Linked DNA regions of Caballeronia sp. LZ062. The protein of the gene in region 2 binds, or shares a complex with, the protein of the main gene of each other region. Links are inferred from orthologs where the notes say so. Each region holds a gene or a part of one and is shown on either strand. Other genes may lie near its edges.

Evidence for each region.
Region 1: the proteins of P9239_RS17100 (region 2) and P9239_RS14305 are in contact, whole or in part, in a solved structure (PDB 2HI7), measured with the Escherichia coli proteins. The link is inferred for Caballeronia sp. LZ062 from one-to-one orthologs.

The regions. Positions count from the first base shown.
Region 1 is NZ_JARTWB010000002.1:1,754,427-1,761,556, reverse strand. Bases 1,831-4,816 are described here. They hold P9239_RS14305 (disulfide bond formation protein B), read right to left. Parts: upstream 3,590-4,816; coding sequence 3,071-3,589; downstream 1,831-3,070. Other genes in these bases: P9239_RS14300 (amidase), read right to left, coding at 3,730-4,816; xdhA (xanthine dehydrogenase small subunit), read right to left, coding at 1,831-2,825. Also shown: xdhB (xanthine dehydrogenase molybdopterin binding subunit), read right to left, coding at 1-1,302; more of xdhA, read right to left, coding at 1,299-1,830; more of P9239_RS14300, read right to left, coding at 4,817-5,109; hemN (oxygen-independent coproporphyrinogen III oxidase), read right to left, coding at 5,338-6,720; P9239_RS14290 (YkgJ family cysteine cluster protein), read left to right, coding at 6,860-7,130. UniProt on the Escherichia coli protein: Required for disulfide bond formation in some periplasmic proteins such as PhoA or OmpA. Acts by oxidizing the DsbA protein.
Region 2 is NZ_JARTWB010000002.1:2,365,532-2,373,121, reverse strand. The notes cover bases 4,813-7,532. They hold P9239_RS17100 (thiol:disulfide interchange protein DsbA/DsbL), read right to left. Parts: upstream 6,637-7,532; coding sequence 5,989-6,636; downstream 4,813-5,988. Other genes in these bases: P9239_RS17095 (SPOR domain-containing protein), read right to left, coding at 6,767-7,532; P9239_RS17105 (SDR family oxidoreductase), read right to left, coding at 5,200-5,973; P9239_RS17110 (DUF3443 domain-containing protein), read left to right, coding at 4,813-5,142. Also shown: chemoreceptor glutamine deamidase CheD, read left to right, coding at 1-709; P9239_RS17130 (chemotaxis response regulator protein-glutamate methylesterase), read left to right, coding at 712-1,833; chemotaxis response regulator CheY, read left to right, coding at 1,891-2,286; protein phosphatase CheZ, read left to right, coding at 2,289-2,993; P9239_RS17115 (DUF2844 domain-containing protein), read left to right, coding at 3,315-3,836; more of P9239_RS17110, read left to right, coding at 3,856-4,812; more of P9239_RS17095, read right to left, coding at 7,533-7,534. UniProt on the Escherichia coli protein: Required for disulfide bond formation in some periplasmic proteins such as PhoA or OmpA. Acts by transferring its disulfide bond to other proteins and is reduced in the process. DsbA is reoxidized by DsbB. Required for pilus biogenesis.

The DNA.
Region 1 (7,130 bases), 610 kb from region 2 along the record:
CGCGTGGTAGTCGCTGGAGGCGATCAGGTCGTCGGTGAGCGGCGTGAGCACGTTGTCCGCGACGGTCTGACCGTACGGCGTGACGTTGCGCTCGCCGATGCGGTAGTAGTTCGCGCGCCGCACGTCGAGCGGATCGCGCTTCAGCCGATGCGCGATTTCATCGAGCATCACTTCCATCACGAGCGCGCCTTGCGGCCCGCCGAAGCCGCGAAACGCCGTGTTCGACTGTGTGTTCGTCTTGCAGCAGAACGCGCGGATATCGACATCGCTCAAGAAATACGCGTTGTCGAAGTGGCAGACGGCGCGCGTCGCCACCGCGCCCGACAAGTCCGCCGAATAGCCGGCCCTCAGCGCGATCTCGACGCGCGCCCCGACGATGCGCCCGTCTTCGTCGAAACCCGCTTCGTATTCGTAGACGGCGTCGTGGCGCTTGCCGGTGATCATGAAGTCGTCGTCGCGATCGGCGCGCAGCTTCACGGGACGTTTCAGCACGTGCGCCGCGAGCGCCGCGACGCACGCGAAGAGCGCCGATTGCGATTCCTTGCCGCCGAACCCGCCGCCCATGCGCCGGCATTCGCAGACGACCGCGTGCGTCGGCCAGTCGAGCATGTGCGCGACGACCTGCTGCATTTCGCTCGGGTGCTGCGTCGAGCTGTAGACGAGCATGCCGTCCGATTCTTTCGGGACGGCGTACGCCACCTGGCCTTCCAGATAAAACTGCTCCTGCCCGCCGACCTCGAATTCCCCGGCAATGCGATGCTTCGCGCCCGCGATGCGCGCGTCGGGATCGCCGCGTTTCAGATGCAGCGGCGGAAGCACGAACTGCTTGCGCGCCTTGGCTTCGCGCGGCGTGAGCACGGTTTCGAGCGGCTCGTAGCGCACGACGTCGTCGCTTTTGGCGAGCGCGGCGGCGCGGCGCGCCAGATCGTGCGTTTTCGCGATGACCGCGAACACCGGCTGCCCGAGGTACTGCACTTCGTCGGCGGCGAGGATCGGATCGTCGTGGATAACGGGGCCGCAGTTGTTCTCGCCGCGAATATCGGCGGCGGTCAGCACGGCGACCACGCCGGGCGCGGCACGCACGGCATCGAGATTCATCGAGACGATGCGCGCGTGCGCGTATCGCGACAACCCGAGCGCCGCGTGCAGCGTGCCGCGCAATTCGCGAATGTCGTCGGTGTAGACAGCCTCGCCGCTCACATGCAGCGCCGCCGATTCGTGCGGCAGCGCGGCGCCGGCTGCGTCGACGTCAGCGGGGCGGGCCGCGGCGTCGAGCGCGATAGGTTCGCTGGCCTTGTTCATGGCTGCTCCTCGGAGACCGACGCATGGGCGGCGTAGGCGAACGCGTTGACTGTGGCGAGCGCGAGCGGCGCGTCGGCGCGCGTTTCCAGATGAAAGCGCCGCAGCAGGTTGCGCGCCACCTTCGCCCGATACGCGCTCGATGCGCGCATGTCGGTGAGCGGCTGATAGTCGGCGTCGAGCGCGCTCATCGCGACGCGCGCGGTGTCGTCGGTCCAATGCGCGCCGGTTAGCGCCGCTTCGGCTTGGGCCGCGCGCCTGGGCGTCGCCGCCATGCCGCCGAACGCGATGCGCGCGCTCGTCACACGATGCGTGTCGTCAAGGCGGATTGCGAAGGCCGCGCAGACGGCGGAGATGTCCTGATCGTAGCGCTTGGCCACTTTGTAGGTCCGGAACCGCAAGTCTGCGGCAGGGCGCGGCACGCGGATCGCCGCGACGAATTCGCCCGCCTGCAACGCGGTTTTCTGATACGCGAGGTAGAACGCGTCGAGCGGCATGGTGCGCGTCGCGTCGCCTCTTTGCAGCACGAGTTCCGCGTTCAGCGCGATAAGCGCGGGCATCGAATCCCCGATTGGCGAGCCGTTCGCGATGTTGCCGCCGAGCGTGCCCGCGTTCCGGATGGGCCGCGACGCGAAACGCGTCCAGAGTTCGGCGAGTTCGGGATAATCGGCGGTGAGCGCGGCGTACGCGTCTTCGAGCGATGCGGCCGCGCCGATCGTCAGCGTCTGCGCGTCGTGCTCGATGCGCTTCAGTTCCTCGACATTGCCGATAAAGAGAATGTCGCCGAGATCGCGAAACTGCTTGGTGATCCACAGGCCGATGTCCGTGCTGCCGGCAAGTAGCCGCGCGTCCGGATTCGCTGCGCGAAGGCGGGCGAATTCGGCGCGGCTGACGGGCGCGTGGAAGGCGGGCGTGCCGAAGGCTTCGCCGCGTGCGTCCGGCGCGCGGTACTCGAATGTCTGCGTGCGGCGCAAGCCGGCGAGCGTGTCGCGGATCGCATCGCGGTCGAAAGCCGGCGGCGGGTAGTCGAACATGCGCTCGGCGGCATCGATGATCGGCCGGTAGCCGGTGCAGCGGCACAGGTTCCCGGAAATGGCGGCGGCGATTTCATCGCGCGAGGGCGGACCGGCATCGCGCGGATGGGCGTGATACAGCGCCCACAGCGACATGACGAAGCCCGGCGTGCAGAAGCCGCATTGCGAGCCGTGACAATCGACGAGCGCCTGTTGCACCGGGTGCAGCGCGCCGTCCGCGCCGCGCAGGTCTTCGACGGTGAAGAGCGCGCGCGAATCGAGCGTCGGCAGCAGCTGGATGCACGCGTTGACGGCCTTTAGCGCGAGTTCGCCGGCTGAATCGAGTTCGCCGACGACGACCGTGCAGGCGCCGCAGTCGCCTTCGGCGCAGCCTTCTTTGGTGCCGGTGCAGTCGTTCGCGCGCAGATGTTGAAGCACGGTGCGCGTGGCGGGCGCGCCGGCGATTTCGCGGACGGCGCCGCGGTGCAGGAAGCGGATGGTGTGCGTTGTCATGAGCCGGGCAGGGACATTGCGGACCAGGCGCGCGTTACGCGGTTTCCGCCTGCATCCCGAAAATCGGGCATGTAAGCGGACTGCGCGCACGTAGATCGCCATCCAGCCTCGACCATAGCACCGCAATATCCCGAAAATATTGTCGGGACCGTATTCAGATTATGCGGAAGCGGTGATGCGGGGAAGTGAAATGCGAGAGAAACAGCGCGAGGCGCGGGGCGTGAGCGCCCGCGCCGAAAGCAAGCTCACAGCGCCGCCGCGCGCGCCTTGCGCCGCGACCGAATGCTGAAGGCGACGAGCACGAAAATCACCGCAAACGCGACGAGCGACCACTGCGGCAGCGAAAGCCCGAAAATCGGCGGATAAGCTGTCTCACAAAGCCCCGCCACCTTGAAGACTTGCGGCATCCAGCGCGCGGGCGGCAGGCTGTCGACGACCGGCTGCAACGCATCGAAGCCGCAGCTGAATCCGGGGTTCGCCTGAATGTAGACGTGCCGCGCGGCCGTGGCCAGGCCGCCCAGCGCCGAAAGCGCGACGAGCGCCTCCAGCAGCCCGACGCCGCGCCAGCCGTTGAAGCCTGCGCCGAGAAACGCGAACACGGCGATCAGCACGAAAAAATAACGCTGGATGATGCACAGCGGACACGGGTCTTCACCGCGGAAGAATTGCAGATACAGCGCTCCGCCGACGAGCGCGAGGCAGACGAAGCCCAGCAGCGTCAAGAGCCGCCGTTCGCGGCGCAGCGCGCGGTCGTCCTCGTGCATCGTGAATTGATGTAGATGGTTGTTCATTATTTCGCAACGATTCGAGAAGGAAGCGCCTGATTCGGCGGGCGTCGCGCAGGAATTCTAGCGCGATCGCCCGGCGCGAGACACAGCCGCGTTTTCGTGAAGGATGCGGCGCTTCAGCGCGTCGTTTCCAGCACGGCTTCGACCGCGCGGCCGATGGAGAGCAGCGTGTCGTCGGCGTTCGGCGCGCCCGCGAGCATCAGGCCGACCGGCGCCTCGCCGCGCCGATGACACGGCAGCGACAGCGCACAGGCATCGAGAAAATTGAAGGTCGTCGGATTGCGCAGCACGAGCGCGTTCGTGCGCGCGAAATGATCGTCGTCGGCCTGGAGTTCGGCGATGCGCGGCGGCAGCACGGGCACCGTCGGGCAGAGGATTGCGTCAAAGCGTTGCCAGAGTGTCGTGCGCGCGGCGTCGATCATCGCGGCGCGGGCTTCGCACAGTTCGATGTAGTCTGCGGCGCTTGCGGTTTCCGCGCGCATCAGACGCGCGAGCACGCGCGGATCGTATTGGCCGGCGTGCTCGGCAATCAGCTTGCGATGCCACGCGTAGGCTTCGATGGCCACGAGCCCGAAACGGTTGATTTCCGGCAGACGGTCGAGCGGCGCGAAGCGCACGTCCTCCACCAGCGCGCCCGCCGCCGCAAGATGATCGACCGCCGCTTGCACGGCTTGCGCGACGGGCGCTTCCACACCGTCCGTGACGTAATTCGTGAGCACGCCGAGACGCACGCCGTCGAGCGGGCGCGTGGCGGGCACCTCCGGCTCGCGCCCCGCGAGAATGCGGTCGACGAGCGCGCAGCAAGCGACCGTCGCGCCGATCGGCCCGAACGAATCGAGCGTCTTGGAAAGCGGCACGCCGCCTTGCTTCGGAATGCGGCTCGCGGTCGGCTTGAAGCCGGTCAGGCCGCAGAACGCGGCGGGAATGCGCAGCGACCCGCCCGTATCGGTGCCGAGCGCGACGGCGGCCATGCCGTCCGCAACCGATGCCGCCGCGCCCGACGACGATCCGCCCGCAATGCGCGTGTCGTCCGGCACGTTCGCCCGGTATGGTGAGCGCGGCGTCCCATAGTGCGGATTGAGCCCGAGCCCCGAAAACGCGAACTCGCTCATGTTCGTGCGTCCGACGATGACCGCGCCCGCGCGGCGCAGGCGCGCGACCGTGACGGCGTCGGCGCGGGCGGGCTCCGCGTTCGCCAGCACGCGCGATCCCGCGCGCGTCACCTGGCCTTCGACATCGAACAAATCTTTCACCGACACGGGAATGCCCGCGAGCGGCGAAAGCACCGTGCCCGCGCGGCGCAGCGCGTCGTGGGCGTCGGCGGCGGCGCGGGCGTGCTCGGCATCGACCTGAAGGAAAACGGTCGAGCCTTGCCCGTTCGGATCGGCGATACGTTCCAGCGCGGTCTCGACGAGCGCGCGGCTCGTCGTGCGGCCGCACTTCAATTCGGCGGCGAGGAGGGCTAGCGGGGCGAACTGCGGCGAAGTGGTCGGCATGGCATCGAGCAGTGGCGTTGCCGGCGGCGGCGCGGGCGAAGCGTGCGGCGGGCTTCGTTCATCGCGTGCCGGCGGCGGTCCGGTGCGCGCGGCGGCGCGTCGCATCGGCGGTGAAAGGGCGGGCGGTCGTCGGCGGACTGCGGCCGGACGCCCAAGGTGGCTGTCATTCTATGCCAGCGCAGTAAGAAATACGCGACGACACCATCAACGGTGCGATGAGTCGTGTATTCAGATGGTCCGCGAGAAGCGCCGCAGGCTCGCCTGTCCCATATAGCGGTCGAATACCGACGCGACGTTGCGCACGAGCATGCGTCCGGCGGGCAGCACGCGAATGGCGTCCGGCGTGATGTCGACGAGGCCGTCGTCGGCCATCGGCGCGAGGCGCGCGAGTTCATCGGCGAACGCGTCGCCGAAGACGATGCCGTGTTCGCGCTCGACGTCCGCAAACCGCAGCACGCCGCCGCACATAAGCCGCATGATGACGTCGCGGCGCAGAAGGTCGTCGGCGGAAAGGCGCACGCCGCGCTGAATCGCAAAGCGGCCCGCGTCGATGGCGGCTGCGTAGTCGGCGAGATCGCGCGCGTTCTGGGCGTAGACGTCGCCGACCTTGCCGATCGACGACGCGCCGATGCCGATCAGATCGCAGTCCGCGTGCGTGCTGTAGCCCTGGAAATTGCGCTGGAGCGTGCCGGCTTCGTACGCGCGGGCGAGTTCGTCGCCGGGCAGCGCGAAATGATCCATGCCGATGTAGACATAGCCCGCATCGCTCATCCGCTCGATCACGCGCTTCAGAATGGCGAGCCGCATGGCAGACGAAGGCAGCGCGCTTTCGTCGATCTGACGCTGCATCTTGAACAGCGCGGGCATGTGCGCATAGCCGAATACGGAGACGCGGTCCGGCGCGAGCGCGATGATCGCATCGAGCGTGCGCGTGAAGCTCTCGACGCTCTGATGCGGCAAGCCATAGATCAGATCGACGCTCACCGACTCGAAGCCGTGCTCACGCGCCGCGCGCATCACGTTTTCGGTCATGGCGCGCGGCTGAATGCGGTTGACGGCCCGCTGCACGCGTTCGTCGAAGTCCTGCACGCCGAGGCTCAGCCGGTTGAAGCCGAGTTCGCGCAACACCGCGATCGTTTCGGCGGACGCTTCGCGCGGGTCGACTTCGATCGAGTATTCCGCGCTTGCATCGGCCACGAGGTTGAAATGCTCGGCGGTGGCGGCCATGAGTTCGGCCATTTCGTCGTGCGAGAGGAATGTCGGCGTGCCGCCGCCCCAGTGAAGCTGCGTGACGGGGCGTCGCGTATCGAAGCACGCGGCCTGCATCGCGAGTTCGCGTTTCATGCGGTCCAGATACGGCCTTGCGTGCGCGCGGTTTTTCGTCGCGACCTTGTTGCAGCCGCAATAGAAGCAGACGGTGTCGCAAAACGGAATGTGGAAGTACAGCGACAGGTCCGCCGACGCGCCGCCTTCGCTTGCGGCTTTGAAGTAATGCGCGGGGTCGAACGATTCCGAAAACTGGACGGCGGTCGGGTAGGACGTGTAGCGCGGGCCGTGCGCGTCGTAGCGCGCGAGCAGGTCCGGCCGAAAGAGGGTGTCGGCGAGGGTCATGGGCAGCCTTTGGGTTGCGCCGATCTTACGCGGGCGCCTGCGCGCGCGCCTTGCGTGATAACGTCGCAGCCGCTTTCCGGGGTGCGCTTGGCTGGCATGGGACAATGGCGCCTTAGCCGCTGTTTCGACTGCTTTTGCCATGTCTATCCCGTCTTCGTCACCTCATGCCTGCCGCGAAGGATGCGGCGCGTGCTGCATCGCGCCGTCCATCACGAGTCCGATTCCGGGTATGCCCAACGGCAAGCGCGCGGGCGAGCCGTGCATTCAGCTCGACGATGATTTGCGCTGCAAGATTTTCGGCGACCCGCGCCGGCCCGCGTGCTGCAGCGGTTTGCAACCGTCCGCCGACATGTGCGGAGAGACGCGCGAGCATGCCGTTCGATGGCTTACACGGCTCGAGATCGACACGC
Region 2 (7,590 bases):
GAAGCCCGGCGTGAAGCTGCTGCCGAACGAGTTCTACATGACGAGCGAAGACATGGTGCTCGTGACCGTGCTCGGATCGTGCGTGGCGGCGTGCATCAACGATCGCACGGCGGGCATCGGCGGCATGAATCACTTCATGCTGCCCGATGACGGCTCGGACCCGTCGCACGCGTCGTCCGACTCCATGCGCTACGGCGCCTACGCGATGGAAGTGCTCATCAACGAGCTCATCAAGCGTGGCGGACGCCGCGAGCGGTTCGAAGCGAAGGTGTTCGGCGGCGGCGCGGTGCTCGCCGGCATGACGACGATCAACATCGGCGATCGCAATTCGGAGTTCGTGCGGCGCTATCTCGCGCTGGAGAAGATTCGCATCGTCGCCGAGGACTTGCAGGGTATGCATCCGCGTAAGGTCGCGTTCATGCCGCGCACGGGACAGGTGATGGTCAAGAAGCTGAAGACGCAGCACGATCCGGTCGTCGTCGAGCGCGAGCAGGCGCTCGTGCAGCGCACGCCGGAAGAGCGCGCGGAACGGCTCGCAAGGGCGCGTGCGCGTGTGGAACTGTTCGGCGTGGAGCGCGCGAAAACCGCGGCGCCCGCGACGAAGCCGCGCGTCGAGCTGTTCGGCGCGTCGGGATCGACGGCCGCGGCGCGTGCGACCAGCGCGATGGCGCGGACGGCGCGCATCGCGAAGACGGTGGAGGAGGCGTGAGCATGTTGAATGCATCGAATGGCGGCAAAGAAGCCGCGCCGAAGATCAAAGTATTGTGCGTCGACGATTCGGCGCTCGTGCGCAGCCTGATGACCGAGATCATCAACTCGCAGCCCGACATGCACGTGTGCGCGACCGCGCCCGATCCGCTCGTCGCGCGTGAACTGATCAAGCTGCACAACCCGGACGTGCTGACGCTGGATGTCGAAATGCCGCGCATGGACGGCCTCGACTTTCTGGAGAAGCTGATGCGCCTTCGGCCGATGCCGGTCGTGATGGTGTCGTCGCTGACGGAACGCGGCAACGAAATCACGCTGCGCGCGCTGGAACTGGGCGCGGTGGACTTCGTGACGAAGCCGAAAGTCGGCATCCGCGAGGGCATGCTGGATTACGCCGAGAAGCTCGCCGACAAGGTTCGCGCCGCTTCCCGGGCGCGCGTGCGGCAAATCGCGCACGCGGCGAGCGCGCCGAGCGCGCAAGGTCACGCTGGCGCGAAGCCCGCGCCGCTCATCAACAACCCGCTCGTGTCGACGGAAAAGCTCGTGATCGTCGGCGCATCGACGGGCGGCACGGAAGCGATCCGCGAAGTGCTCGTGCCGCTGCCGCCGGACGCGCCTGCGGTGCTGATCGCGCAGCACATGCCGCCGGGCTTCACGAAGTCGTTCGCGCAGCGCCTGAACGGGCTGTGCCGCATCACGGTGAAGGAAGCGGAGCACGGCGAGCGCGTGTTGCCGGGCCATGCGTATATCGCGCCGGGCCACGCGCACCTCGTGCTCGCGCGTAGCGGGGCGAACTACGTCGCGCATCTGTCGGATGCGCCGCCGGTGAACCGGCATCGTCCGTCGGTGGATGTGCTGTTCCATTCGGCCGCGCAGCATGCAGGCAAGAACGCGATCGGCGTGATTCTGACCGGCATGGGCCGCGACGGCGCGGCGGGGCTGCTCGAGATGCAGCAGGCGGGCGCCTACACGCTCGCGCAGGACGAAGCGAGTTGCGTGGTGTTCGGCATGCCGCGCGAAGCAATTGCAATGGGCGGTGCGAGCGAGATCGCGCCGCTTTCTGAAATGAGCCGGCGCGTGATGGCGCGGCTGGCATCGATGGGCGAACGCGTGCAGCGCGTCTGATTTAACTGAATTGAATTACGCGGTGTCACGCCGCACTGAGAACACACGGGAGCAATGATGGACAAGAACATGAAGATCCTCGTCGTCGACGATTTTCCGACGATGCGACGTATCGTGCGTAATCTGCTGAAGGAGCTCGGCTACTCGAACGTCGACGAAGCAGAAGACGGCGCGGCGGGCCTCGCGCGTCTGCGCGGCGGCGGCTTCGACTTCGTGATCTCCGACTGGAACATGCCGAACCTCGACGGCCTGTCGATGCTGCAGCAGATTCGCGCGGACGCGACGCTGTCGCATCTGCCGGTGCTGATGGTGACGGCGGAATCGAAGAAGGAGAACATCATCGCGGCGGCGCAAGCGGGCGCGAATGGTTACGTGGTGAAGCCTTTCACGGCCGCCACGCTCGACGAGAAGCTCACCAAGATTCTCGAGAAGATGGCTAAAGCCGGGAGCTGATCGTGAACGATCTGACCACTGAACTTTCCGCTGTCGCAGCCGAGGCCGATAACGATTTCTCGAGCGACCGCATTCTCGCGCGCATCGGCCAATTGACGCGCACGCTGCGCGACTCGATGCGCGAACTGGGTCTCGACAAGCAAGTGGAAGCCGCGGCGCAGGCCGTGCCCGACGCGCGCGACCGCCTGAAGTACGTCGCGACGATGACCGAGCAGGCGGCCGACCGCGCGCTCAACGCGATCGAACTCGCCAAGCCGATGCAGGAAGCGATGCAGCGCGAAGCGCAGGCACTCGACGATCGTTGGGCGCAATGGTACGGCGCGCCGCTCGCGCAGGGCGAAGCGGGCGAGTTGCTCGCGCAGACGCGCAGCTTCCTGCAAAGCGTGCCGGAAAAGACGCAGGCGACCAACACGCAACTGCTGGAAATCATGCTCGCGCAGGATTTCCAGGATCTGACCGGTCAGGTGATCAAGAAGATCACGGACGTCGTGTATCTGATCGAACAGCAACTGCTGGGCGTGCTGCTGGAAAACATCGCGCCCGAGCGGCGCGAGCAGTTCGCGGCGTCGGCGGCGGCGCTGATGTCGTCATCGACGGGCAGTACGGAAAGTCTGCTCAACGGACCGCAGATCAATCCGGAAGGGCGCAGCGACGTCGTGCAGGATCAGTCGCAAGTAGACGATCTGCTCGCGAGCCTCGGCTTCTGAGCCTTCGGGCTTCCTGACGGCATGCAGCACAGACGCGGAGCGCCTCTTCGGATGCGTTCCGCGTTTGCGTTTGCGCCGAATTCCTTCCTCGACTCCCGTTTTAGCAAGGCATCTATCGACTGGGAACTTCTGCCTGACTTACTGTTCGATTCTTCCGTCCCAACGGCGCGCGACGTGCGCGTGACGCGGCCGTTTTTCGGGATTTGGCATACTGATGGCTATAGCATCCCTATGATGCTTCAATCGGCAAGCGGGCCGCAGCCCCGAAAACGGCGCGCGGCCCCGGCAGACAACCATCCATTGGAATCGACAGGAGGCCCAGTGAAGGTACCGAAGCAACCCCGTCATGGGCATCTCAGGCTATCGTTGGCCTTTCTCGCAGGCGCGCTCAGCGTCTGCACAGCCGGACCGGCGCGCGCGGCGCTCGGCGGCGAACCGCTGACCGCGCCGCAAGGCGCGACCGCCGCGAATGCGGTCGTGCATGCCGCGACCGGGGCGTCCGGCGCGTCCGGCGCATCCACGGCATCGACGTTCACCGTCCGCTCGACGACGCTCGCGAGCGGCACCGTCATCAACGAATACGTGTCGTCCGGCGGCACGGTGTTCGGCATTGCCTGGCGTGGGCCGCGCGTGCCGGATCTCGCCACCTTGCTCGGCAGCTATTTCCCGCAGTATCAGCAAGGCCTGCTCGCGCAGCGCGCCGCACGAGGCGGACGCGGGCCGGTGAGCGTGGAAGCGTCGGGACTCGTCGTGCATTCGGGCGGCCACATGGGCGCATTCTCGGGCAGCGCGTACCTGCCGCAGTCTTTGCCCGCCGGCGTTTCCGCCAGCGACATCCAGTAAGCGACGGGAGAATCCGATAATGCTTAGAACGACACTCGGCCTCGGCGCGGCATCTTCCCGGCCCACCGGCAACGCCGCGCGCTGGTTCGGCGCGCTGTTTCTCGCCCTCACGCTTGCCGCATGCGGCGGCGGCAGCGACAACAACTCCAGTTCCAGTAGCGGCGGCTCGTCGGGCGGCAGCAGTTCCAGCGGCTCGTCCAGCACCGCGAATGCCCAGCCGATCACGCCCAACGGCACCAACGCGGTTCCGATTACGGTGAACGGCGGCGTCGCGAACTTCGTCAATATCCCGAATGTCTCGGTGACGGTTTGTGCGCCCAACTCGAACGTCTGCCAGACCATCGACAACATTCAGATCGACACCGCTTCCTTCGGCTTGCGCATTCTGAGCTCGGCGGCGCAGTCGGTTATCGGCGCGCTGCCGGTCGCGAAGGCGCCGAACGGCGGGCAGCTTGCCGAGTGCGCCGGCTTCGCGGACGGCTACACGTGGGGCACCGTGCGCCAGGCGGACGTGCGCATCGGGTCTGAAGTCGCGAGCGGCTTGCCGGTGCAGATCGTCGGTGATCTGGACGCGTCCGCGGCCCCGACCGGCCTGAACGGCTGTCCGTCCGGCAACGACGAAAACACCACGGGCGAAATCGGCGCCAACGGTATTCTCGGCATCGGCACGCTGGCGCAGGATTGCGGCACCAATTGCGCGACGGCCGCCGCGAACGGCATGTACTTCTCGTGCACCAATGGCGCTAACTGCACGGGCACGGCGGTGCCGGTCGCGCAGCAAGTGGCAAATCCGGTGCAGAAATTCCCGGTCGACAACAACGGCGTCATCGTCCAGTTGCCGCCGGTTGCGGATACCGGCGCGGCGAGCGCGAGCGGCACGCTGATATTCGGCATCGGCACGCAGAGCAACAACACGCTCAGCGGCGTGACGCAGCTGGGCACGGACGCGTACGGTAATCTCGCCGGCACGTACAAGGGCACGAGCTACCAGACATTCTTCGACACGGGTTCGAACGGCAACTTCTTCCAGGACAATTTCCCGCTGTGTTCGAGCACGAGCGTGTTCTATTGCCCGAGCTCCAAGCAGTCGCTCACGGCGACGGTCTCCGGCAGCGAAGGAAATACCGCGACCGTGCCGTTCAGTCTCGTGAGCGCGCGCACGCTGACATCCGGCACCGGAAAGTACGCGTTCAACAGCCTCGGCGGCCAGTTGGGTTTGACCGGCCAGTTCGATTTCGGCGTGCCGTTCTTCTACGGGCGCCACGTGTACGTCGGCTACGGCAGCTCACCGTACGTCGCCTTCTGACGCACGCAGCATGGATGAGAAAAAAAATCCGGCCTCGGCCGGATTTTTTTTTGCGTGTCACTGCGTCGGGCGAGGCTTGCGCGGCGCGCGCTCGAATAGCGGATCGTAGAGCCATCGCGGCAACACATGGAGCAGCATGCCGACGACGCGCATTTGCCACGGAAACGTCGCGTAGCGCACTTTGCGCGCGATGGCGTCGGCGGTTTTCGCGGCAAAGCGGTCCGCATCCATGAGAAAGGGCATGCGATACGGATTGTGCGCGGTCATTTCCGAGCGCACGTAGCCCGGCGCGATGGTCACGACCGCGACGCCCTGCGGCCGCATCTCCACGCGCAGCGCTTCGAGAAACTTCGCCGCTGCCGATTTCGACGCGCTGTACGCGCCCGAGCCCGGCAGCCCGCGCACGCCCGCGACGCTCGCAATGCCGACCAGCGTGCCGCGCCGCGCGGCCGTCATCGACGCGATGAACGGCTCGAACGTCGCGACCATGCCGAAGTAGTTCACCTCCATCACGGCGCGGAACGTATCCAGTTCGCCGTGGCCCGTGAGCGCGCCCTGACTGATGCCCGCGTTGGCGATCACGATGTCGGCCGCGCCGTGCTCCGCGATGAACCGGCGCGCGGCGTCGGCGAGCGCGTCGGGGTCGCGCACATCGGCGGGATAGATGGAAATGAACGCCTCGGGATGGCGTGCGGCGAATGCCGCGAGAGACTCGGCGCGTCGGGCGACGAGGCCGAGCACGGCCCCGCGATTCACGTATTCTTCGGCCAATGCAAGGCCGATTCCACTCGACGCGCCGGTAATGAAGACCTTCAACGGAACTGCGTTCATACCGGCGTCAGGCGATTACATCTTTTTGTCGCGCACTTGCTGGACGAGAAAGTCCATCACTTGTGTCGTGCCCGGCAAGCTGTTGGTCTGCGCGGGGCCGGTCACGTACTTGCCCTGCACGACGACGGTCGGCACGCCTTCGATCTTGTAGTCCTGCAGCAGCTTGGCGTCGCGCTGGACGTCGCTCTGGGTCGAGAACGAGTTGTATGCGTCCATGTACTTCTTCTTGTCGATGCCCTGCGTCGCGAGGAAGTCGGCCTGCGCTTGCGGCGTCAGCAGATAGTTCTTCTTCACGTGGATTTCGTTGAACACGGCGGGCGTGACCTTTTCCGCGACGCCGAGCGCAACGAGCGCGTGGTACATCTTCGAATGCGGGATGAAGTCGTCGCGGAACGCCACGGGCACGCGCTTGAACACGACGTCCGGCCCTTGTTTCTTTTCCCACGCCTCGATATACGGCTCGAATTCGTTGCAGTGCGGGCAGCCGTACCAGAAGAACTCGATGACTTCGACCTTGCCCGCCGGCGCGCCGATGGGCTGCGGCGCCTGCATGACCGTGTAGTCCTTGCCTGCGGCGGGCGCGGCTGTTGCCGTGCCTGCGACGCTGAACGACGCGGCGGCGATGCCGAAGGAAAGGGCGAAGGCGCTAAAGAGTTTTTTCATGATCAAAGTAGTGCGAAGGAGCAACGTGAAGGCTGGCGTGGCGGACGCGCGGCGGCCCTCAAGTGGGACACACGACGCTTAAGCAAGACTTAAGGCGCGCCGCGAGCACGCGGGCGCCGTCCTGCACGCTTTATTGCTTCGAGAAACGAATGACCGCCGTATCGACGCCTGCGTCGGACAGACGCTGCCGCGCCGTATTCATGTCCTCGAACTTGGCGAACGGACCGATACGCACGCGATAGTACGTCACACCGCCCGCGTCGCGCTGCGTCACCTTCGATTCGAACCCTTGGAAGCCCAGACGCGCGCGCTGCTGTTCGGCATCGGCTTGCGTCTTATAGGCGCCCACTTGCAGGAAATAGCCGGTGTTCACGTCGCCGGGTGCGGGCGGCGTGGTCTTGGCGGTGGCGGGCGGCGCGGAACCGTTCTTGGGCGGCGTGGCGGCGGTGGTCGAACTCGTCGAACCGGCCGTGCCAGGCGCGGCTTCAGGCTTTTTCGCGATAGTCGGACTCGCGGTGCGCGGCGCGGACGCCGTGCCGCCGCTCGGCGGAACTTCGACGATTTGCGGTTCGTCCAGCACGCCCGACGATTGCGTCTGATTCGTGCTCTGGCCGGGCGCGGTATTCGGCGGCGTGGGCTGCGCGGCTTGCGGCACGGCTTGCCCCGGCGACTTGCCTTGCAGCGGGCGATTCGGGTCGTACGGCTGCGCGGCGGGCGCGGAAGACGACTCCGCTGGCGGCGCGACCTTCGCGACGAATGGCGTGGGCGCACGCGTGATGTACAGCGCGACGATCACGGCGATCGCGAGTCCGACGATCAGACCGAGCACGATGCCGAGAAAGGTTCCCCCCGTTTGCTTCGACTGCGATTGCTTCGACGTGCGGCTTGGTTTTGCCATCGTATGAATCACCTGCAAAAAGTCTTCGAGTTGGCCGACGATTATAGCCGCCGCGT